Bdellovibrio bacteriovorus: one gene and its partner. The main gene of each other region encodes a partner of the protein of the gene in region 2 in a complex. Links are inferred from orthologs where the notes say so. Each region holds a gene or a part of one and is shown on either strand. Other genes may lie near its edges.

What was found.
Region 1: the proteins of pal (region 2) and AZI87_RS07755 are in contact, whole or in part, in a crystal structure (PDB 2HQS), measured with the Escherichia coli proteins. The link is inferred for Bdellovibrio bacteriovorus from one-to-one orthologs.

The regions. Positions count from the first base shown.
Region 1 is NZ_LUKD01000001.1:1,599,153-1,614,985, forward strand. The notes cover bases 7,737-10,544. They hold AZI87_RS07755 (PD40 domain-containing protein), read right to left. Parts: upstream 9,928-10,544; coding sequence 8,545-9,927; downstream 7,737-8,544. Other genes in these bases: AZI87_RS07750 (glutamine-synthetase adenylyltransferase), read right to left, coding at 7,737-8,552; AZI87_RS07760 (cell envelope integrity protein TolA), read right to left, coding at 9,938-10,544. Outside these bases: AZI87_RS07720 (hypothetical protein), read right to left, coding at 1-2,164; AZI87_RS07725 (Lnb N-terminal periplasmic domain-containing protein), read right to left, coding at 2,290-4,095; AZI87_RS07730 (DUF3015 family protein), read right to left, coding at 4,085-4,564; trxA (thioredoxin), read left to right, coding at 4,647-5,027; AZI87_RS07740 (hypothetical protein), read left to right, coding at 5,071-5,532; AZI87_RS07745 (peptidylprolyl isomerase), read right to left, coding at 5,584-6,090; more of AZI87_RS07750, read right to left, coding at 6,252-7,736; more of AZI87_RS07760, read right to left, coding at 10,545-10,771; AZI87_RS07765 (ExbD/TolR family protein), read right to left, coding at 10,768-11,184; protein TolQ, read right to left, coding at 11,193-11,930; AZI87_RS07775 (hypothetical protein), read right to left, coding at 12,003-12,869; AZI87_RS07780 (RrF2 family transcriptional regulator), read left to right, coding at 13,083-13,538; Fe-S cluster assembly protein SufB, read left to right, coding at 13,528-14,979; Fe-S cluster assembly ATPase SufC, read left to right, coding at 15,004-15,753; Fe-S cluster assembly protein SufD, read left to right, coding at 15,775-15,833. UniProt on the Escherichia coli protein: Part of the Tol-Pal system, which plays a role in outer membrane invagination during cell division and is important for maintaining outer membrane integrity.
Region 2 is NZ_LUKD01000001.1:2,033,424-2,042,676, reverse strand. What follows is about bases 1-2,693. They hold pal (peptidoglycan-associated lipoprotein Pal), read right to left. Parts: upstream 1,754-2,693; coding sequence 1,247-1,753; downstream 1-1,246. Other genes in these bases: AZI87_RS09775 (TolB family protein), read left to right, coding at 1,874-2,693; AZI87_RS09785 (DUF4398 domain-containing protein), read right to left, coding at 913-1,224; AZI87_RS09790 (tetratricopeptide repeat protein), read right to left, coding at 242-916; tsaD (tRNA (adenosine(37)-N6)-threonylcarbamoyltransferase complex transferase subunit TsaD), read right to left, coding at 1-234. Outside these bases: more of AZI87_RS09775, read left to right, coding at 2,694-4,816; AZI87_RS09770 (hypothetical protein), read left to right, coding at 5,024-5,536; AZI87_RS09765 (hypothetical protein), read right to left, coding at 5,593-5,994; AZI87_RS09760 (hypothetical protein), read left to right, coding at 6,235-6,603; AZI87_RS09755 (SRPBCC family protein), read right to left, coding at 6,616-7,053; AZI87_RS09750 (hypothetical protein), read right to left, coding at 7,113-7,355; AZI87_RS09745 (DUF2802 domain-containing protein), read right to left, coding at 7,360-8,292; AZI87_RS09740 (hypothetical protein), read left to right, coding at 8,452-9,253. UniProt on the Escherichia coli protein: Part of the Tol-Pal system, which plays a role in outer membrane invagination during cell division and is important for maintaining outer membrane integrity. The Tol-Pal system is also required for polar localization of chemoreceptors clusters.

The DNA of each region.
Region 1 (15,833 bases), 430 kb from region 2 along the record:
AAACGGCTTTCACCATCTTAGCGACGATTTCGTCATAGCTTTTGCCATACTCTTCAAATGCTTTTTGCATTTGTGCTTCTGTTCTTGTTTTCCACCAATTCTGGAATGCCGATTCTTCAGCAGTGCCGATGACTGACGGACGAGTTTCGTGGATAAGATAGTCAATAGCGCCTTTGTACTGCTTTTTTCTGTCAGCAGTTTGAAGAGGATATTTATAGATATCTTTAGGCATAAGTGGAGCCATGCCTAAGTGATTGCAAGCATTAAACTGATCTGCCGGATTTCCGATCTGCGGTGGCAAGAAGACCGATGGATATCCGCGAGAATTCTTAATAGCTTGACCGCCATTTTCAACATCAGGTCCGCACAGCATCTGCATGACTAAATAGTCAGTTACCTTTGGAGTCATGAAAAGACCCACTTGGCGATAGTACTTCGCACCTTTCACAGTTTCTTCATTCATCGGCGCATTTGCATAGGATTCCACCCAACCGCGACCGGGCTCCATCATTGGGTAAGGCTTACCGAAAGACCCATAGATCTTTCTAAGAAGATCGCGGTAAACCATAGATGTAGAGATGTTTTGCATAGCGATGCCGATTTCTTCGTAAAGTTCAGAAAGACCAGCACCGATAACGTCTCTTTCGGTAGAGCGAATTTTTTCAAGAATGCCCGTAATCTTTTTCTTTTCTGGCGGATATAAATACTTCGCGTCTTCGCTTTGAAGAAGAGCATCAGCATTTGCTAAACCTTCTTTGATAGTTTTCAACTGCATACCTTCTAAAACTTGCGGTTTTAGGTAGTAAGTATCTTTCATGTCGTCCGTAAGGCCTTTAGCGACGACACCGTTGAATGGATAAGTCATAGTCAGGAATTTATTGGGAGCACTTTCGTCCCGGGCTTTTCTTACTTCAGAAACAAAAGCATCATAGAACGAATAGCTCGTATTAAACATAGATGTCATTTGGTGCAAAGCCTCTGACCAGTTCGAGTGAGCCTCGTACACCTCAGACATATTCATCATACGCCAGTCTGTCATCTTTTTACGGAAGTCTTTCATTTCTGCCTGAAGATCTTTGTCGTCAGCGGCCCAACGGCTTTTCTTCATAAGATTCATTTTATCGTTCAAGCGGTCATTGACGTCGTAGAAATCGGCACCGTCGTACATGTTTTTCCATGTTGAGACCACGATGCGGTTCAGCCACATGTCGATAGCTACGAACGCCGTGATTTGCAAACCTTTTACTAGAAGAAGACGGATGCCTTTAAGGTGCATTGTGCCTGGAACCAACCAAAGAGCGATGTCTACACCTGTGATGCGCAATACAGTTTTAGTAAGAACCGACTGAGCCACACCCGCAAGACCTGAAGAGATCAACATAGAAACGATGCCTGGTGCGAACTCCCAAAGTTTCTTTTTCAGAACAAGGTATTCATAGGCTTTAGAACACGGATCTGCATCAATGCCGTTAGCTTGATCTTTCTCAGAAATCTTTCCACCCATCATGACTTTTGCACACGCCATAACATTTGGATCAGACGCCACTTGAGAAAGGTAAGTTTGCAAGAAAGCTCCGACCGTCATTCCAAGGTAAGGAATCATGTGGTGGAACTTAGGATTTTTCATATACATAGAAAGAACATTGGCCGTAACACCTTGTGAATACATGAACGTAAAGAAACCAAAAACACCAATAGGCGAAAGGGAGTGCTCAATGTGTTGTTTCATCGCAATGGGATTTTGCGAATAGTTCGTAATAAGCTGACCTGCAACCACAGCTCCCATCGCTACGAAGAAGATCGCAGATTCAGCAGGAAGATTTCTTACAGAGTGCGACCAAGAAGCTTTAGAAGCTTGTTTTACGCGCACCATTTCTTCCATCAACATATGATTTAAAGATTTTGGAGAGTACTTGCGAAGTTCACCTTCTTCAGCAAAAGGAACTTCCATAGCTAACTTATTAGTATTCTTATCGTAAACTAGCGCTTTCTTTTCATTAGGATCTAATGTCAGACGGTATCCGAGTGGTTCCAAGTAATCGCGATAATGAGCTAATTGCGCCTTATCTTTTTCCGTCCACTCTGGGGCAGCCGAAGCAATAACTGGCGAAAATACCATATTGAACGTGGCGATCGCAGTAAGTGTTTTTTGGAACCATTTCATGGCTGCTCCTTGAAGACGGTTGTGTCTCACACTGGATAGAAGCAAGCTTTGGGCCCTTTAGATAAAATATAGAAGAGCTTGGCACGTCTCATTGTGAGACAGGACGAAACTAGGCACCCTGGTGTCTAGAATATGACAGAGGCGGTAAATTCGGGGAGCTCATCCCTCACGCGACCTTCGAAACGAATTTCGAAATTAAGAACATCGAAAGAGACACCGGCCTTATTCTCAAAAAAGCCACGGCCTTCAGAAGTATTGTAAAGATACTTGGTACCGACCAGAGCACGCATTCCCGGTGTCTTTGTCATTAGTAAAATTTCCGGACCTAAATAAGGTTGAGCAACCTCTGTCAGATTTAAGTTTTCAGAGACGCCAAGCAATGAAATCCTAGTGGCTTCAAGAAAAGAAAAATCAAAACTAAATCCGGCCGCCAAGTTAAAATAGGGGACAAGTTTTGGCATAGTTCCAACTTCAACTCGCCAAGAAACGGGAGTATCCAAAGTGGTCACCGGCGCCGTTGAAAAAGATTTTAAAAGCACGGCTTCATAAAGATCCAAATTTTGATTCTCTGAAAAATAGCGAAAATCAAAACTCAAGATTTCTAAATGAGAAAATGGCGAAAGCCCACTGTCATCGGATAAAAGATCGTGAAAAGCTCTGCGAAACTTAAAGCGATAAAAGTCTTCGTGATCAAATTGACCGTATCCTAAATACCAAGCCACAGAATTAGGACTGCTTAAAGGTGACCTCGGTTGAGGAATCTGCACAGGAGATGTTTGGGGCCCCAGTCGCGCACGCGTTACCGACAAAGCATATTTCTCATTTTTATATTCTTTTTCCTCTCGATATTCTTTTACCGCTAGATAGCTGATAGAGGCCTCAAGAGTTTCGGCTTTTTCTTTCACGTCTAAACTTGCGAGTGAAGAAGTGTCTTGGTGTCGCACTATTTTCTTAAGTGCGTTTTTCTGAGCTAAATTTAATCCGGCGTAACGAGCTCGCCACTCTGTTTGAAGTGAAAGTCGCAGTTTTTCATCGGAAAGCAACCAGTGATCGTTCAATGTTTTAACGGTGTCCAGGGGGATCGTCGCATCATGGAACTGGCCCGACAGATCTAAATGGGGTTTTGCAACTTCAATAAGTTCCAAAATTTGCTGAGAGCAATTATCGCTTAAAAAATAATAATCAGCATAGCTGCCCTCAAGCTCAAGCAAATGATCGATTAAAAACGAAACTTCAGAGGAGGAAAGATTTAATCGATACTCCCAAAGGTTTCTTCCTTCGAGGTTCGTGTACTCGCGCATTTTCTGATAATAGGGAAGCATCGAATAATTTCCGGGATAAAAACCAAAAAGCCCCTTCAAGGCGTAAAGTGCGCCACCATCAGGTCCGGTCATCGCAGCATAGTTGATTCCGTAATCGAGAAGTTCCAATTGCTTTACATTTTTAGGGTTATGCAGGCGAAGAAAAGTGTGACCGAAGCTAGAACCCGCACTATTCAAATCACTTGAAGCAAAGACTAAAAATAATTCTGTGGCACCCAGTTGCTTTTTCCAGGCATCGCGCTCGGGGCAGGCGACGATATCTTGCGCATCCATCTTAAGCGCGCCTTTCAGCCATGACGTGCGCGCAAGGTAATGACACTGATACTTTTTAGCACTCTCGTCAGAAGAAAAAAGAACCTCGATGGTCTTTAATAGTTCTTCACGCGGACTCACAGAACCTTGTGAAGAAAGAAAGAAGTTTCCTAACAGAGGAGACTTAAAATCACCAAGCCAAGTCTTGCGATAATGACCCAAACGAATCCACTGAGGATCTTTCCACATCTCGCGTTCGATAGCTTGTTTTTGATAGGCAGAGACTTTATCTAAAGAAAAGCCCCACGTAAAAAGTGGGGCGATAAGAAAAAGACAAAAAAGGAAATTACGAACCATGACACATTGTATTTAGATCACTCTGTGTCGCAAGTTCTCTGTTTAAATTTTGCACTAGGTCTGAAGCTGTTGTGTTTGCAGCAGGGATGATTCTTTCATAAGAGCTTTGCGTGAAAGAGCCAAAAGCTTTTTGAGAAGCTTCATTATGGCAGCCTTTCATTTGCGCCAAAGTCGCTAATTTTTCACCATGACCTTGCGCCATCTCGCGAGAAAGATCTTCTTGATTCACTTCCACGAAGTATTGAACTTCTTTTTCAGCCATAACCAAACCGTGAGCGTTGCAACCGGAAGTACCTGAAGTAATACCGAAAGGTTGAGTCAAAGTCGTATTATTCGTCGTCATTGCAAAAAGTTGCAGAAGTTTTGTGTTTTTAGAAATTACCATGCTGCCCAAACCACAACCAGCATCGCCAGCGGCCCAAGCATTAGCTCCAAATAAAACGATGAACGACAAAATTAACTTTTTCATCCGTGAATCCTCCATAAGTTTTATTAAATCGTTGCGTATTTAAGTTTTAACATCAAAGCTTTTAGTAGGTGCAAAAGCATTCATGGACCAACGCCTAAGGAGGATATTCACGATGGCTGTAATGGTAATGACGAAAGACAACATCAAAGAAACTGTCGAGAACAACCAACTTGTGATCATAGATTTTTGGGCAACCTGGTGTGGGCCTTGCCGTCGTTTTGCGCCTATCTTCGAGGCCGTTGCCTTAAAGCATCCCGATGTGGTGTTTGCAAAAGTAGACACAGATGCTGAGCTGGAGCTGGCTTCGCAGTTTGAGATTAAGTCAATTCCTACTCTGGCAGTTATTAAAGAGGGCGATATTATTTTTGTGCAGCCAGGTGCTTTACCCGAAGAAATCCTCGAACAGGTTGTAGAAAAATCAAAAGAAATCGACATGGAAGAAGTCCGCAAACAAAATTCTTAGAAATAAGATGCCAGGGCTCTATTTAATTGATAGATAGGGCCCCATGAAAAAGACTCTATTCGCTCTTATTTTATCAGCTTCTTCATACTCTCAAGCCATTACTTGGGAGGTCTATGGTCCTTGCGACGACAAGCCCGTTCATCACGGCAAAGTCGATGTCGATTTAAATAAGTCGGTTGGGGACATCACGGTCGCAATTTTCGATGCGAACAAAATTCCTTATATCGGCGGGCCCGAAGGCATGAACTCTATCATCAATACGCCGACGGGGTTGGATTCGTTAGAAATTGTTTCTAACTCTGAAATGCGTGCCTACGGCTGGTGTTATGCGATCAACGGCAGCACTCCTTACAAAATGCCCAATGTGCTGAATCTGAAGTCTCAAGATGACAGACTTGTTTGGTATTATGGCTACACCACCAACAAAGAAAATGTGTGGCAGGACGATATGTGTACACCGGCGTTCTGGGTTCGTTCTGAACAATTTTGTCCTAAGAAGAAATAAAAAAAGCCCGATGTTTCCATCGGGCTTTTTAGTTTTTAAATCAATTCGAAACTATTTTACGATCTTAACGTGTTTGATCACAACAGCTTCAACTGGGCGGTCCATCGGACCCGTTTTAGAGTTCTCGATAGAGTGAACTACGTCCATACCTTCAACAACCTCACCGAACACTGTGTGACGGCCATCCAACCAAGGAGTTGGAACAGTTGTTACGAAGAACTGTGATCCGTTTGTATTTGGACCCGCGTTCGCCATAGAAAGGATGCCTGGTTTATCGTGTTTTTGTTGGCCAGGAGTGAACTCGTCTTCAAAACGGTAACCTGGGCCGCCAGTTCCAGTTCCAAGTGGGCAACCACCTTGAATCATGAAATCTTTGATAACACGGTGGAATACCAAACCGTCATAAAATGGCTTTTTTACTTTGCTGCCAGTTTTAGGATCAGTCCATTCTTTCGTGCCTTCAGCCAAACCTACGAAGTTTTCAACTGTCTTAGGCGCTTTATCGCTCAAAAGCTTAACTTTAAAGTTCCCTTTAGTTGTTTCAAATAGTGCGAACATTTCCTTATTTCCCTTCTTCGTCGTTTTTGCGTCGGTCTTTGCGTCTGCGCGGAAACTGAAAGCCGCTAACAAGAATGCAAATAGGTAAATCCAAAATACCTTTTTAATATCGATATTCTTCGACATTTTTACTCCCTGACTTTTGTCCAACTCTCTCACTATTAGTGAGGCTGCCTGCGAGGGTCAAGTGCCTTCAGGAGTGTAATATTCCCGTTGATCAGACGAGAAACTTCCAGTTGTAATTCATCAGGAGAAATTTGGAGCGCTAAGGCAAGCGCTTGAAAGGACTCGTGATTTGCATGCAGTTCCACGAGAGATTCTGACGCAACAAGTTGAAGCATTTGTTCAATTTGACGCAATCGATCGTAATTCTGCTGAAGAACAGATCCTTGCTCACCCATGGCCGCAAGAAAACTTGCCGTGCCTGAATTTTTCGGAGTGATTTTGTGAAAAAGGACAAAGGCTTGCGCCGCAAGTTCTACGTCCACCAAACCGCCTTCGCTGTATTTCAAGTTCGATGCAGAAGGCACTAAAAGTTGCGTGCGGATTTTTTCAAGCTCCAAAAGATCCGCATCTGTGAGGCCACGATGGATATAGGATTGCAAAGGAGACACTTCGTCGTTCGCAATAAAGCGCGCCTTTAAATAAGCCTGTCGCTCCCAAGCCGAGGCTTCTTTCGACAGATAATCTTCTAAATCTTTGCGAGGAATTACGATGGGACCTGCTTTTCCAGAAGGACGAAGACGCATATCTATAGAATAGATATTTCCTCCGCGATGCGGTTCAGTCAGCCGGGTGATAAATCTTTTAGCGACTTTAAAATCATTTTCCGTGGGTTCATCAGGAACGACGAAAAGAAAATCTAGATCTGATCTAAAACCTAATTCTTCTCCGCCCCATTTCCCTAAAGCCAAAACTTGAATGGCAGAAGGGTGATCGCGCTTCAAAGCGCGCAACAGATTTTCAACAACGAGATCCGCAGTTGACGTCAGATTCTTAACCAATACAGGCAGATTTTTGTCTTCGAGATACTGACTTCCATTGATGACTTCCGAAAGAAGCTTTTTTTCCGCAAGTTCTTCCAATAAAGATCCAAGATCTTCTGAAAGTTTGTCCTGCATGCGATACACGAAACTGTCTAGTAGTTCTGGCCGATTGCAAAGAATGCGTGATAGATAGGGCGAATGACCAAAAAGCCAAGCCAGCTCTTGCAATAATTCCTTTTCTCGCAAAAGCATCGAAAAGAAGGAAGCTTTCGCACGTGTACCATGAATAAAATCTTTTAAAAGCAAAAGCCCACGATGGATGTCCCCTTTTTGTTCACGCAAGGTTTCTAAGAAGGCTGCTAAAAACGCTTTACGGGCAAGCTCGTCGCGATTTTTATTTCGCGAAAGAACTTCTTGGCCCAGAATTTCCTGCCAAAGTTCTTGAATTTGATTTTCCGGAAGGCCGAGCTTTTTTAACTCTTGTTCTAAAGAAAGATCCGAAGGAGCTTCACCAAGAAGTCCTTTCACGATTTGATCACAGCGTTTCATCTGCGAGGGGAGGCTTTTTAGTGACTGCGTGATGAACTCTGGGTGTTCGTCTTGTGTATTGATCAAATGTGTCTGTTCATCGTTAAGCGCTTGAACATAGTTTTCGATACTTCGTAAATTCCAATAGTGCGACTTCAAGAACTCCGCTTCATCCGAAGGCAAAAGCTGCTTTTGACTGAGAAGATTCAGCGCTTCCGTGGTTCCGCGCACTTGCAGGTCAGGATCTTTGCCTCCGTGAATGACTTGCAAAGCATGGGCAAAAAGTTCGACGTCTCGGATGCCGCCGACACCGAGCTTCAAATCAATCACATCCGCTGTCGTTCTGGCCCAATAGTGACTTTGAATTTTGGAGCGCAAAGTTTTTAAGTCTTCTAGAAGTGTAAAGTCCAAGTGCTTGCGAAATGAAAACTTTTTCGAAAAAGAAAGGACTTCCCTTTCAACATCGCTATCACCACAGATGGGTCGCAGACGGACAAATGCCAATCTTTCCCAAGTTTCACCGTAGTTGCCGTAATAGTCTTTGAATTGATCTAACGTGGGAATGAGCGGACCCTGCTTTCCGCCGGGCCGTAAATCAAAATCCACGCGAAATACAAATCCCTGGAAAGTTCTTTCCGTCAGAAGCTTTTGAAATTTACGAAGAGACGAAAGCGAAACATCATTCCCGGTTTCAGCAACCAGCAAAACATCTACGTCAGAGCTTAGATTCAATTCTAACGAACCCAACTTGCCCAGGGCAAAGAGGGCTATTTTCTGTCCTGAAAAACAATGTTGAAATGCGATTTTTAGAAGACTATCTGCAGAGTGACTCCACTCAAGACAGATTTTGGGGGCGGATTCAGAGTTATTTTTTGAAGCCAGAGCGAAGCGAGACCAGATCTCGTTTCGCTCTTTTCTAAGTTGTTCCTCTAAAGGAAGATTACTCAAGGTTTTTAGACCACTTCGGCTTGTAGTAGTTGTAGTTGTCTGTCGTCACGCGACGCTCTTCAGTTCCGTCGACTGTGGAAATATAGATCTGATTTTTTCCAGTGCGGTTGCTTGTGTACATGACAAAGCGACCATCCGGAGAGAACGAAGGATCTTCATTGCTAGCCCATTTTCCGTTGGGCTGTTTTGCGGAAGTCAGACGAATCATTCCAGTGCCATCTGCATTCATCACGAAGATGTCGAAGTGATCTTCACTTTGACCCGCGAACGCGATTTTTGATCCGTCTGGAGACCAACTTGGCGAAGAGTTAAACACACCCGCGAAAGTGATACGTTTCACCGCCGAACCATCGCCATTGGCTGTGTAAATCATCGGACGACCGGCGCGATCTGAAGAAAACGCAAGTTTTCCGTCATTAGACAGAGTGGGTTCTACGTTCATTGCTCCCGAAGGACCGTTAGTGATTTTACCCACCAAAGTTCCATCCAAAGTCATTTTGTAGATATCAGGATTGTTTCCCTGAGAGATCGTCAAATAAATGTGACGATTGTCTGGCGAAAACGCCGCTCCTGAATTAATCCCTTGGCGATAAGAAATTAAAGAGCGACGGCCCGAAGCCAAGTCTAATAGAAGCATGTCTGCGTTTCTGAATTTAGCACCAACACGTTTCACGTAAGAAGTGTAAGCGATTTTCTTTCCGTCAGGAGACCACGCCGGAGAAATTGAAATACTGCGATGGCTGGAAACCTGATCCATATTCGCGCCATCCCAGTCCATCACAAAAATCTCTTTTGTTTGCGCGCCGGCGCGATCTGAAGACGCCACAACTTTTGAAAGGAAAGGGCCTTCTTTACCAGTTAAAGCTTTAAGAACGTCGTTAGAGAATGTATGAGCAATACGACGTGCGCTCGAAACCGGCCCTTTATACTTTTTGCCTGCGATCAAGTTCGCACGAGGGACGTGGTAAAGGTAAGTTTCTAAAGTGAGTTCATTGCCTACAATAGAATATCCTGCGCGAATCAAGAAGTCGGCCCCAATAGCTGACCAGCTTTGAAACTTAAATCCATTTGGAGAACCCGGTGCGGGCATCAAACCCGTTTTGCTAGTGTCTTCAAGGAAAGCGCTTTGGCTGATGAACTGGAAATAGGCCGACACTGTCAGATCATTAGTGATGGTATTAAAGATCTCTACACCGACAGATTGATTTTTGGAACCCGATGAAGGAGAGCCAAAATATTGCAGAGCGGGCAAAGCCAAAAGACTTTTCTTTGTACGAGCTTCACCAAGTTTAATATAGATACCGCTCGATTGAGCTTGAGCGAACAAAGGACAAATACTTAGTACAAGGAGCAAGGCTAAGAGCTGCTTCATCATGTGTGATCTCCTATTCTGGGAATCCAATCAGAATTCCATCTACGGATACGATGGCTAAAAACTTCTCTGGCGGCGCAGGGAAGGGAGCCGACTTATCAATAGTTTGTAATACTTCCTCATCGTAACTGGGATTTCCACTGCTTTTAACAATTTTTCTTCCCAAAATGTTGCCACGTGAATCAATGAACACTACGGCTTGGGCTTTGAAGTCTCGCTTCGCCAACCACTCGGGAAGGGCCCAATTGTTTTTGATATGTTTATCTAAGTCAGAGGCGTATGTGTCATGTTGAAGTTTTGTGAGTCCGGTCAACGAAGTTCCCGGTGACAACACATTGCCTTTGATTTTTTGCGCACCGGAATCAGATTTTCCCGCACCGGCTGCGGCCTTTCGCTTTTCTTCAGCGACATCATTCTTGATTTTATCTAGGGCCGCCATGGCTTTTAGTTTTTCCAGCGCACTTTGCTGTTGCGATTTTACTTTTTCAAGATTTACGCCGTCTTCTTTTTTAGCAACAGGTTTTGCGGGCTCTGGCTTTGGCGGAGTTTTCTTTTCAACCACTTTTTCAGGTGGTTTTTCCACAGTTTTTTCCTCGGCCTGATTCTTTTCTGGCAAAGCGGCCTTGGCCTCTTCTTTCGCGGGCGCAGGCAAAGTTTTAGGTTCTACCTTATCCGGAAGTCCCACCATATCAACTCGGACCGCTTGAGAAAAATCAATAGGCTCGGGCGTAAAGAAAACAGCCTTCAGTGTGAACACTGAAATAATAGCCGCGTGCAGAGCAATAGAGATCCCTATGCCGCGAGAGAGTTGGTCATCTTGCTGTTTTTCTTCTTCTAAGTAGTTCACTGATCTTTTGGAACCGTGATAAGGCCGATGTTAAAGATCCCTGCAGCACGTACTTCCGCCATGGCTTCCGCGACGAAGCCGTAATCTACTTTGCGGTCTGCTTGGATATAAACTTGTTTGTTCTTTTTATTTTCAAAGATGGCTTTTAATTTTGGACGAAGCTCGTTCATGGCAATTTTCGTTTTTGCCACGGTCATCTTTTGATCCGGTCCAATCACCAAAACAAAAGGCTCTTCGTTCAACTCCACTCCCGAGGAAGAGGTCTTCGGAAGATCCACTTCGATTCCCTGTTGCATCAGCGGAGTCGTCACCATGAACATAATGAGAAGCACCAACATGACGTCCACTAACGGCGTCACGTTGATCTCACTTAATGTTGCGCGGCTTTTTGATTTTCCGCCACCATTACCCATTCCCACGATTAGTTTCCTTGGAAGAAGTTGCGTTTAACGATGTTCAAGAAGTCCGCATTGAAGTTATTCAAAGCGATTTCTTGTTTGCGAATGCGAGAAATAAAATTGTTATACAAAACAACGGCTGGAATCGCCGCCGCAAGACCGATCGCTGTTGCAATCAATGCTTCCGAGATACCAGGAGCAACAACTGCAAGGCTTGCTGTACCAGTTTGACCGATTTTATGGAAAGAACCCATGATCCCCCAAACCGTTCCGAAAAGACCGATGAAAGGACCTGTACTTCCTGTTGTCGCTAGAACAGTTAAGCGAGATTCCAATTTAGAAATTTCGTTTTCAGAAGCCTTATTAAGTACACGTTGAAGATTGTCGATGCCTGAAAGAATTGGCTTATCGCCCTCTGTTTTCGCTAGCAAAGGCGATTCAGAGATCTTTTTCATTTCAAGGTATGCCGCTTTAAACACACGCGCGATTGAAGAGTCGTTGTACTGGTCGATGTCTTCATAAAGAGTATCCAGAGAATTCACTTTCCAGAATTTGCTTAAGAAAAGCTCGTCCGAGTTAGTCATCTTCTTAAACGTTTGATATTTCGTAAATCCGATGGCCCAGCAAAACACGGAAAGCAGAATAAGGATAAGAAGAGTTAATTGGACGACAGGGCTAGCTTGAAAAATCGCATCCATGGAGCTTGTGTTCACTGACACAGAGGGTGCGGCCTGAGCCACGTTAACAAATAAAGCGGACATATCTTGACCTCCGATATGGGACGCATCGATCCCTAAGGTAAAAAGATATGTCCAAATGGTCCTGAGTTCAACCTATTGAGCAGGACCTTGGCCGAGAAGATGAAGTAATTGTGGTAAATTGTCCGTGATCAAACCATCTGCCTTGTAGCGACTCGCTTCAGCAAATTGAGATTCACTTTGAATAGGACCCAAGAAAATTCTTTTTTTGCGACGACGCATTTCTTCAATGATGTCGTCATTGAATGCGGGGCGTTTCATCAAAGTAAATGGTGCGATGAAAACATCTCCAGCAAATTGCGTCGATGGAAGAATCCACATCGAATCAAATGTCAGCATACGCATAAGATCCGGAGTGCTCGTTCCATACACCCACTCTGGCTTGATCTCTTTGATCGTTTTCATAATGATCAAGGCGTCACTTTGAATAAGAGTTCGCTCGTTGGGTTTTAAATCTTGGATCGTACTAACTAGCGTCGTATGAGCGTCTGCTACGTTATCTACGACATTCAGGATGAAACGAGTTTGCGGAAACTGTTCGTAGTATTCTTTGAGGGCCGGGGTGGTTTTATAGAACTCGTTGATTTGCTCCCATGGATATTCATTCAGCTTTCCACCAATCATGATAGGTGTTGAGGGATTTTCCTCTTGCAGCTTGCGTTTCATATCCAGGAATTCAACATCGCGAGAAGCGGGCAAAATAAAAGGCGTCTTTTCGCGGGAAAAGCGCACATCCAACCAAAGAACGACGTCAGACTTGGTTTTCACAGCCTCTTGCGCTTTTTCGAGTGTGTCCGCCTTTACGATGATGAGCGGAGCCGGGCCCGAAAAGAAGGCGTGCTCATAGGCTTTATAGTGTTGGCCCAATCCCCAAATACGGGCGGACAAAATAAGAATACCGACGACGGCAAGGCTGCAAATGGTAATGAAAAAGATTCTCATAGGACCTTCGTATAGCACCCTAAGGCATTGAAATCAGCAAATTTTTCCAAAACTCGATGATTCTTTTCTGTCACAGTCTTAAATACGTTAAAATTAGGCGTATTTACCCTTGTTTTTCATTTCACTTTCGTTTAGAAACGGGGTCATAGCCCTACTGTGGACGCACATTTAGATGCCCACTGAAAGCAGCTCAAAAAGAGCAGAGAACGAATCATGAACAAGATCAACCGCAAACTCGAATACGCCCTCATGGCTTTAAAGCACATGAGTAAAAAGATTCCTGGCGAATTGACGTCCGCGAAAGAAGTTTCCGATTCTTTTAATACGCCTTTTGATGCGACAGCTCGAGTTATGCAACAAATGGCACAAAAAGGAATTCTTCGCGCCGAATATGGTGCTAACGGTGGTTATCAAATCACGAAGGATCTTTCTAAAGTCTCTATCCACGATCTTGTGGAAATCATCGAAGGCCCAACGGCTTTGGTGAAATGCCTTCACAAAGAGGCTCCTTGTGAAATTCAAGGAACTTGCAACATCGTTTCCCCCATCACTCAACTTAATCATCGTCTCACGGAATTCTATCGAAGCCTGAGTTTGAAAGAGCTGCTTGTGGATAAATCATCATTAGCTGGCAAAAAGTCAGCGGAGGCAGAGGCTCATGGACAATAAATCCTCCAACAACCCTCTTGAGTCTTACGAATACAAATACGGTTTTACGACAGATATCGAAACCGACGACGTTCAAAAAGGTTTGAACGAAGACATCATTCGTTTGATCTCGCAAAAGAAAAATGAACCTGAATGGATGTTAGAATATCGCCTGAAGGCTTATCGTCATTGGTTAACAATGGTTGAGCCCACATGGGCGCATGTTTCTTATCCAAAGATTGATTTCCAGGATATTCGTTACTATTCCGCTCCGAAAAAACAGGCGGAAGCCGACAAACCAAAATCTTTGGACGATTTAGATCCCGAGTTGATCAAGACGTTTGAAAAGCTGGGCATCCCTTTGTCAGAGCAAAAGCGTATTTCTGGTATTGCCGTTGACGTAGTTTTTGACTCTGTCTCTGTCGGCACAACACACACAGAAGTTTTGGATAAAGCCGGAGTTATCTTCTGCTCTATTTCTGAAGCTGTGCAAAAGCACCCAGAGCTCGTTAAAAAATATTTGGGTTCGGTTGTTCCCTACACTGACAACTACTATGCGGCTTTGAACGCAGCTGTTTTTACAGATGGTTCGTTCTGCTACATCCCTAAAGGTGTTCGTTGTCCGATTGATCTTTCCACTTACTTCCGTATCAATGCGAAAGACACCGGTCAGTTTGAAAGAACTCTTTTGGTTTGCGATGAAGGTGGTTACGTGAATTATCTTGAGGGCTGTACGGCGCCTCAACGTGACGAAAACCAATTGCATGCCGCTGTTGTTGAATTGGTAGCTTTGGACGATGCAGAGATTAAGTATTCGACAGTTCAAAACTGGTATACGGGTGATAAAGAAGGCCGCGGTGGTATCTACAACTTCGTAACGAAGCGTGGAAAAGCGGCCGGCAAACGTTCAAAAATTTCTTGGACTCAAGTGGAGTCAGGCTCTGCGATCACTTGGAAATATCCTTCTTGTATCTTGCAAGGCGATTATTCTGAAGGTGCTTTCTATTCTGTGGCTTTGACTCATGATCTGATGCAAGCCGATACCGGCACGAAGATGATCCACATCGGTAAGAATACAAAGAGCACGATCATCTCTAAAGGTATTTCAACGGATAAGTCTTCAAATGCTTACCGTGGCCAAGTAAAAATCATGCCTTCAGCAGAAAACGCGCGAAATTATTCTCAGTGTGATTCGATGCTTGTGGGCGATAAGTGCAGTGCCAGCACTTATCCTTATATTGAAGTGAAAAATAAGTCTGCCATGATTGAGCACGAAGCGACGACTTCACGTATTAGTGAAGATCAGATCTTCTATTTGCAATCTCGTGGTTTGGATATGGAAAAAACAATTTCGATGCTCGTTAACGGTTTCTGTAAAGAGGTCTTTAAAGAATTGCCTCTAGAATTTGCCGTAGAAGCCGTGAAGTTGATTGAAATGAAATTGGAAAATAGCGTGGGTTAATCCCGCGACGTAAAGGTAAGAGTTATGTTAGAAATTAAAAACCTCCACGCACGTGTTGAAGAAAAAGAAATTCTTAAAGGCTTGAACCTGACAATCAAGCCAGGTGAAGTTCATGCGATCATGGGACCCAACGGCTCTGGTAAATCGACTTTATCTAAAGTTCTTGCGGGTCACCCTGCATATGAAGTGACTGGCGGAGAAGTGAAGTATGAAGTGAACTTCCAAATGAAAAACCTTTTGGAACTTGAGCCAGACGAAAGAGCGAAAGAAGGTATCTTCTTGGCGTTCCAATATCCTATCGAAGTTCCAGGCGTTTCAAACTTTACGTTCTTGCACACGTCTTTTAATTCGATCTTGCAACATCAAGGTTCTGAGCCAATGCCTGAAGGGGAGTTCCGTGAATTCCTAGTTCAGAAATTAAAGCTTGTTGGTATGAAGCCCGAGTACTTGGATCGCCCTGTAAACACCGGTTTCTCTGGCGGTGAAAAGAAGAAAAATGAAATTCTGCAAATGGCGGTTTTATCTCCGCGTTTGGCTCTTCTTGATGAAACAGATTCAGGTCTTGATATTGATGCTCTTCGCATTGTTTCTGAAGGTGTGAACAAACTTCGTCGCAAAGACAACGCGATCGTGATGGTCACGCACTATCAAAGACTTCTTGATTATATCAAGCCTGACTACGTTCACGTCTTGTTGGGTGGAAAAATCGTTGAGACAGGCGACAGCTCTTTGGCCTTGAAACTTGAAGACAAAGGGTATGACTGGTTGACGTAAGTCAGCCGTCGAGGTGAAGAAATGAATTTGCTTTCAACCTATGAAAAATTCAGTCAAACACAACCGGCAGAAGGAGCTCT
Region 2 (9,253 bases):
GGCAATTCCCTGCACGTCTTTCCAAGTCATTCCGGCTTTTTTAAAAGCCTCTTCAATCAAGGGAATCAGAGCGATGGAGTGATTTCTAGCCGCGATTTCAGGAACGATACCGCCATAGATTTCGTGTTCTAAATCTTGAGAAGCCGCGACAACAGAGTGCACCCAACCACTGCGATCTACGATCGCTACGGAAGTGTCATCACAGCTGGTTTCAATGGCTAATACACGTTCAATCACGAATTTATTTTTTTAAACCCTTCAAGCGAGTTTTAGAACGACGAGCTTCATCTGATTTAGGAAACTTGCTGACCACTTCGTCGTAAAAAGTTTTTGCTTCATCTTTCATGCCCAACTCTTGGAAGGACACACCGATTTTATAAGTCGCATCCGCGAACTTAGACCCTTTCGGATTGTCGTCACGGTATTTTTGGTAGTTTAAGATAGCCTGTTTCCAGTCTTTTTTATTGAAGAATTCTTCACCGACTTCATAAACATTTTTCTTGGCTTGCTTCGCAGATCTTTCTGCCTGGCCAGCAACTCGTTCGGCCTTCAATGATTGGATTTCAGCATTCAAAGTGTAAATGTCTTTTTCCATTTTCGTCAGAGCCTCTTGAAGAAGCGTGACTTTTTGGTTTAAGTCTTGATTTTGTTGTTGTGTGTTTCTAACGGCATTTTCTATGCCCGAGTTTCCTTGGCCGACACGGTTTTCAACCACGTCCACACGGCCATTCAGACTTCTCATTTGTTCTTCGATGTCGGCAAAGCGGTTTGAAACATCCGCATTGCTTCTTTGCAGTGTCGTTACTTGTTGCTGCATGACTTGGCGTTGTTCAGTTTCACGAACTTCGTTACGCGTTTTCAAACAACCAGTCAGAAATAGAGGAGTGGCAACAAGAGCCACTAGGATTTTCTTCATAGAACATCTCCTGTTCTTTGACGAATCAATCGTGCTGAGTTTTCTGCTTTTTCTGCAGAAACACGTGCGCGCACAAATTGTTCTTTAGCTTTCGAATAATCACGATCTTCAAAATAGATACGGCCTTTGCGATAAGCTTCTTCAGCTTGATGCCAATAACCTGGGGAATGGCGGGCCGCTTGAACAGAACGAGCCGCATCTAGTGCAGCTCTTGCGAGGGAATAATCCTCAACGGGTGCAGGGACTGTTTGACAGCTGACAATCACCGTAAAAAGTAGAACTCCGATGAAAAGTCTCTGTAGTCTCACTGCACACCTTTCTTAACTTAAATTACTGAGCAGGAACAAAGTTCGCACGGCGGTTTTTCGCCCAAGCTGCTTCAGTGTCACCCATATCAAGTGGTTTTTCTTTACCGTAGCTGATAACGCTCAAACGATCGCCAGCAATACCCAAGCTTACCATATAAGCTTTCACTGCGTTAGCGCGTCTTTCACCTAGAGCCACATTGTACTCGATAGTACCGCGGTTGTCACAGTGACCTTCGATTTGAACTTTCACGCCTGGGTTTGATTTCATCCACTCAACGTTAGAAGCGATCACTTTTTTAGAAGCCGCATCCAAGCTCGATTTATCGTAACCGAAGTGAACAGTTTCTAGACCCGCAATTTTTCCAGAGTCAGAACCCATTGGATCATAACTAAGTGGTGATGAGTCAATGGCAGTAGATTGGCCGCCTGCAGGCAAAGTTTCAATGGATTGATCCGATTGAGTTTGTTTTCCTTTACAACCAGCAACAACCGCGCAGGCAACAAGACCAAGAGCTAATTTACGAAACATGATGTCCTCCTATGAAGATCCAATAGTTATCATTAGATAAAAACTTTAATTTATAGCGGCTCATTGTCAAACCTTAGATTTCCTAAATGATATTGTGTTGCTGTACGGCTAAGAGACTTTATGCACAGACGGCGTGTTTTACATCTTTGGTTCTCTTTCATTTTTCTTTTTCCTCTCTCAGCGTTCGCACAACTTGAGGTTCCGCCTGAATTAAAGTGGAAGACTCTGAAGACTCCTCATTTTGAAATCATCTTTAATGCCAAGCAGCAGGACCTTGGTCTTCTTTACGCCGAAAAACTGGAAAAAGCCTACGCCGAACTCCGCTCTTATTTTCACTCTCTGCCCGAAAAAACCATCGTTATTATAAACGATAAAACTGACGTCACAAATGGATATGCCACTCGCATTCCCTACCCTCACATTATGGCTTACCCCGTTTTGCCGGGCCCGGAAGAGAGCTTGGCTGACACGGGTGACTGGGCCTTTGAACTTCTTGCCCATGAATACACTCACATTCTCAATTTTGAACCCGCCAATGGAATCATGAAACCTTTGCGTTTCGTTTTTGGAAATATCATCGCACCGAATATTCTTTTGCCAACATGGTGGAAGGAAGGCGTGGCGGTTGAAATGGAAACGCGCTTAGGAAACCACGGCCGCCTGCGATCCTTTTATCAAGATGCGACGATTCGCGCGATGGTCGAAGACAAAACTTTTTACTCTTACGACATTGCCGAAGCCAACGAGTACATTCCCACTTGGCCCGAAGGCATGCGAGCTTATTTGTTTGGCTCCCTTATGTGGAGTCAGATGTTCACTGAGCACGGTCTTCACGTCGCCAAAGACCTGAACGAGCGCCAAGGGGGCCGGGTTCCTTATTTCATCGAAACTCCGGCCAAAGAAATTTTAGGAATGAACTACACGGCCCAATACAATCAGATGCTGGATGAAGTCGTCATTCGCGCGCAGACACAGCTAAAAACCATTCGCGAAGGCAAAATCACTCAAGTCGTAATTCCGAAAAATAATTTTGTCTCTGTGACCGCCCCGTCTATTTCCCCGGATGGAAAACACCTGGCGGTTGTGACTGAAGACGATGCCAGCTCCCGTTCCGTGAAAATCATCACTCGCGCGAACGATTCACAAAGCTTTTTGGATGCACAAAGCTCGGATACGGTTGAAAAATTCAATCAGGAATTTGAACCGGCCTCTCCGCGAGATGGACCTCCTACCGGCAGTATCCAAAGAGTCAGTTGGTTTCCGAATTCGGAAAAAATCGTCTATGACAAGATCGACTATGTGAATCGCATCGAGCGTTTTTCTGATTTGCATGTTTACGATCTGGTTCACAAAAAAACCACACGCCTGACACAGAAACTTCGGGGAAGAGAGCCTTCCGTCGCCCCCGATGGCTTAGCCATTGTCTTTGTAAAATTAGATGGTGGGAAAACTCACTTAGGAATTTTAAAAGACACTCAAGGCACTTGGAAAGAAGAGATTGTTTACTCTCCGGAACTGCAAGAAAGAATCTCTTATCCCCTGTTCTGGAATCAGGATCTTCTTTTATTCTCTTTGCGCAAAGTGGATGGGTCAGAACATCTTTATAGCTATTCTCTGTCGTCGCAAAAATCAGAGCTTCTATTCCCGGAATATAAAAATATTCGTTTCGCAAAGAAAACACCTGAGGGTCTGCTTTTCACTTCCGGGCAAAGTGGTGTTTTGAATCTTTATCTTGCCGACAATGATCTTAAAAAAGCGCGCCCGGTTTCAAATACGTTGACGGCATTTTTTACAGCCGATTTTGATCCTCTCAGTAAAGATATTTTTGCGACTCATATGACATCCCAAGGCCCCAAGGTTGTCGCAATCAAGTCGGAAGAGTGGAGAAATGCGCCTTCCGAACTTCCCGAAATCAAAGGTTTGATGGCGGATCGTTATCCTGAAGTAAAACCTGATGAAAAAAAGATCGAAGAGGCTCGTGCCGCTTTAAACCAATCAACGCTTGAAGATTATTCTCCTTATGGTTACCTGTGGCCTCAGTACTGGATGCCTTTTGTGTCAGGTTCTTCCAGCGAAACCGGCATCATCCTGACAGCGCAGACTTCGGGTTTTGATCCCCTGAAAAAACACAGCTATACACTCATTGGGTCGTGGGACACGGGGCTTAACCGTGGAAGTCTTGTGGGAACTTATTTGAATCAAACCACGGCTCTTCCCTGGACGGCTTTGGCTTACAAACGCAGTTCTTACTTAGGCACTGTATCTAATGAGCTGAATGACTACGGTCTTGCCGCCGCAGTCTTACCAAGTATGTTCTGGGTTTCAAAATACACGAATTTGCAAATCGGCTGGCAATATCTTGAACGCGAAACCGTAAATACAAACACCAAACGCACCGGCCCCTATGCGATGTTGAGTCACGCGAACTATTCAAAAGCGGGCGCGCAGATTTCTCCGGAAAGTGGCGGCGGCGCTTACCTGGGAGCTTATGATTACATCGCTCAAGATGGATACTTAAGCCACACGCAGTTTTTAGCCGGTGGAGAAATTTATCTGTCTCACTATTTGCCGAAACATCACGCCTTGATGTTACGAACGAATGGTGTGTACACGCCAGATCGAGTTTCTGCGGTTTACGGTGTCGCGACGGAGCCTTTGGTCTTCGTTCCAGACAGTCCTCTGCCCCAATATATTTTGCGCGGTTACAAACGAGGTCAGCTGTTCGGAAAAAACCTGGCGGTAGTGAATGCAGAATACCGCTTGCCCGTGATGGATTTTTATCGCGGTTCAGGAACGGATCCTCTTTTCTTGCGTCGTCTTTCAGCAGCCGTTATTGCCGATGGTGCCGCTGCGGATGGACTTTTTGTGAACGATGTTCGCTCCGTCTATGAAACTACCGACATGAAACGTTGGTATTGGAGTTCGGGGGTGGAACTTAAATTAGAAACCACTTTGGGCTACGTCATCCCCGTGAGCTTAGTCGTCGGATATTACGTGGCTTTCAACACCCCCGCCGGTTCTGAGGGAGTCATCGGAAGCGCCCTTCAGATCACTGGGTTTTAACCCTCTTTAGGCTCTTCAGCGTCTTACTAATGAGTGCTGAAAAGCCCCATCGCCCACAAAGGATCCCCCTCCTCGGGCGATGGGAGTCCCCCTTTCGCGCCGAGCCAAACTTACCAGTCTTGACAAAGACCCAGGCCCTCGAAATTATTAAAGTAATCGACAACTAGCGGCGAGGATGCTGCGTTATGCTGTCAACCGGGAGGGTTCATGGAAAAAATCAGCTGGATTAAAGAACTTGTGAAAGCTGAACAACAAATGGAAGAGTCTGGCCTCGTGGATATGAGCTTCGGATTTGATTCAGAAAAAATTCTGATCAACGAAAGCATTCAATTCCTGCTAGAGCTAAAAACTGAATTTGTTGACGCCTCCACTTCATTCAACGAGTTGAAACCTTCGGCTTTGGGTCGTATCAAAATTTACGGTATCGCGAAAACTCACGCCGACTTCATGCTGTTCCGTAACGGCTTTAAAATGATCTTCTCTTTAAAAGCGCCGGGACAAATCAGCATTCGTTTCAATTTTATTGGAACGAACTACATTCCAACTCCGGGTTCTACAGAAGCTCAACAAACAGCGACGAACGTTATGGACGAGCATATTGTTGAAGCGAAATGGGGTGCATTCGGCGAGCTTGTGTGGATGTACCAAGGTTTGCCTGTGAAACTGGAATACATGGTTCGCCACTATCTGACTTTGTTCATCAAAGAAAGTTCGAAGTAGTTTTAAAATTTTAAAAAGAATTTAAAAGCGCTGCCCACAAAGCAGCGCTTTTTTTATTAGTGCTGGCCCTCAGGACTCACTGATTTTGCGGATGAATTCCCAACACAAGAATCTAATCGTTTGATGTTGTTATTAGAGATCATGCATTTCACGAGCTGTTCGGAAGTTTTATTTCCCGCAAGGCATTTCTTTTGGGTTTCAATATGATTGATCTGCCCACAGGTATAAATGACATCCGTCGGTTGATTGCTGGAAACACACTGGGCGATCACATCATTGCGATTAAAGCTTTTCGCACAAGCATACAAACCATCTAAAGGGAGCTGGCTTTTCAAGCAGGCCTTATAAGCCTCTTTGGGTAACTGAAGACCACCGCACAATGCCGGAGTGGCGGCCGACGCCATCGAGCAAGACAAACTCACCAAAACCCCTGCCATCCAATACCTTAACGCGTTCATAAGAACCTCTTAATAAAAGTATGCAGAACTTTTCGAAATCATGCCGCAAATATTCTTGATGACTGGAAAAACTGTTCCATCACATCGCCTTTTCATAATGACATTCTTGGAGCGCTATTTTCAAGACTGTCTAAGCTTCTGACACTGAAAGGTGTTTTGGAAAATTTCGCAAACAGCCCCCTGAATGGCACGGGTGTAGCTATAGAAACCACATGAACATTTATAAATAAGGAGTTTTTTATGAAAAAGATCGTACTTACTATCGCGACCCTGGTCCTGACTCTTCAAGCCCATGCCGAACTGAAAATAACAGATCCCGCTAAGGGCGGATTGCTTTTTGGATTCTTAGCAACTATGGAGTCTCCACAAAATGCCGGCGATGGGGTTCTTCTAGTTTCGGCGAATGTGTCTTGTGCGCTTCATAAGAATAAACAAGTCTATTGCATGAGCTCAGAAGGCGGCATTACTGGTGAGATCGCCGAAGAGCTCTATCTGTCATTTTCTCCGAAATCAGAAGAGCAGTTTGACGATGTGACCGTTCGCCGAGGCCACGTGGCTTGCGCTTCTATCGAAGAATCCGGCAAAGCTCCGCGCTATAACTGCTTCTAAAGAAAGGTCCTCTTAATGAGGACCTGATTCGATATATTTTTTTAAATCTTTAAGATGGATATCCCACACGACGTCGAATTCTTTCTGTAAGGATTCGCGTTGTGCATCGGGAAAGTGTTCCCAACCATAATGTTGTAAGGTCACCGTCCGCTCTTCGCCTTTGTCTTCGATCTTCAGCATACATTCAGTTTCCCATTCCGGGCGCCATTCGTGTTCATGCCAGGTAAAAACAATATCGTGGTTTTCGCGGGAATAAACAACACGTCCCGACGCCAGGTGTTTTTGACCTTCGCTATCAATCCAGGGCTCTTGAAAGATACCACCGATATCAGGCTGAAGGATCACACCTTCATTCCACCATTGAGAGAGTTCATTCTTCTTGGTAAGGGCCCGCCAAATATCTTCGCGCGGAGCTTTAAGGGAGATTGTTTTTTCAATCTTTGTAACCATACGCACCTCTCTTCCTGTTCTTTCAGGATAAGGGAGGGATGTCAGCAGCCCTAGAAATATTAAACGACTCGTTGAAATCGCATATTCTTGGCGTCGAATATTTGAAATTGCAAAGGCTGAGTGCTGATGACTTGTAATTTGATGGGGTCGCCGTTTTTTAGCGGCAGACCGGTGTGGTTACCCACGAGCAAAAGATCACCTTGAAAGTTGCACAGAGCTTCCTTGGAAGAAGTCACTTCTTCCACAATCGCCTGAAGAATCTGACCTTTCTGCAAAGATTTTATAAAGCTCCGTGAAGCCAAAGTTTTATCCTAAATCTTTCGTCATATCTAAGCGACGGAATTCAACGGGACGAATCACGTTGTCTTTTTTTCCCTGAGCAGATGTTGGAGCCGTCGTTGCTAAGGTCTGCGCCTTCGGAGCCGCTGTCGGAGCCACCGGCGTCGGTTTTTCGCTTAAGAAAGTTTGCGCGATATTCTGAGTGACATTGAATAGAGCTGAAACATTGTTGGCGGTTTGTTGCGCCGCTGTTTCTTTTTCTTCCACTTCAATGCAAGCCGCTTTAAAAGCTTCGCCTAATTTTTTAAGTGCTTCATTGTCGGTTTTGGGAACTTCAAATACAGTGCTCATGTCATGCGCCGAATCTCTTTGCAATGGCGCCATGAAGGACATGTTATCCACGTCACTCAAATCCGATGCTGAATCGTGCATATCGGCTTCGCCTTGCGCCCATTCCGGTAAACTGTCTTCACAGAACATCAATTGATCACGGTTCACGTTCGCAATGAATTCAATTTCCCCGCGAGAAAGTTCTGGCACTTGAGAAGCGATATCATCGATGCTGTGACCCTGATGCGCTAAACGAGCAGCTTTAACGTATTTAATCGTGTTTTTGCGTTCTAAGATTTCGTTGTGAGGAATACGATCTTGGAAGATCTTTGCGACTTCCAAACTTTTTTGCATGCTCTGTTCGATTTTCGCAAGCTGTTTATCAGAAGCCTGAATTTTGGTTTGAATGTCTTTTACTTTCTGTTCCAACAAAGCCGTTAACTGATTAACCTGAGTTTCAGTTCTGTCTGAAAGGTCTTCCAATACGGCGATTTTGCTTTGCAAAAGCTGCAAGCCTTTACTGAGTCTTGGATCATCTTTAGGAGGACGGTTTAAACGAACCCACAAACCAACAACACCTGCTAATAGAATTAAATTCACAAGCACTTGTAGTAAGAACCAGAAACTCACTAGGCCTCCCCGCCGAACATTAATTAAATTCTAAACTGCCGAAGGTCCGTCTCACAACGAGACTTAGGTCACAATCGTATCAAACCAGGACCTGGACTCCGCCCTGCTTTGGTACACAAAAAATGGTGTGTTATTATGCAACAAAGGGGAGCGTGGGATATGTTGCTCAAATTATCTAAGGGGTTGGTGTGGGCCTCTTTGACGGCGGTGCTGTCATTGACCGCTTGTGGACCTGTGCAATTTTCTTCAAAGTCAGCGGGAGATGTGGATGATAGCAATGTCGATCCCGGCCCCGTTCCTGGCGGCTCGATCCGCGAAGTAAATTATACAAATACCGTCAGCGCCCGCGATAACAAGTTGGATATCGTTCTTGTTGTCGATGATTCAAACTCAATGCTTCCTGATAACCAAAAGCTTGCGGCGAATTTAGCCCCCTTCGTAACCAAGCTTCAGAATTCCAATATTGATTGGCAGATGTGTGCGACGGTGACTCGTGCTCTTCCCGTTTCTTCCACGCAAACGGCTTGGGGTGCTTCGATTTACTGGCAAAGCTCTTCGACGGCTTCCACTTCTTTAGGAATGGTTTTGCAAAGAGGAACATCGAATCTTTCGCAAATCTTCTCTAACACAATTAACTACATTAATGCCGGTTGGGTTGGTTCTGACGACGAACGTGCTATTAAAGCTATGTGGCGCCACGTTTATAACGGGGACCTTCGCTATTCAGGCAACAATGGTTGTTATCGTCCTGATTCTGCTGTGGCTTATATCATTATTTCGGATGAAGATGAGCGCAGCATTGGTGGAGATTCTTCTCAACAAGTTTACTCTGGAGAATTGAAGCCTCTTGAAGATGAGGATAAACCCGAAGTTTTCGTTCAGTCTTTCCGCGACACTTTCGGTGCCGATCGCCGCTTTACCGTGAACTCTATCATCGTGAAGCCAGGCGACAGCTCGTGCA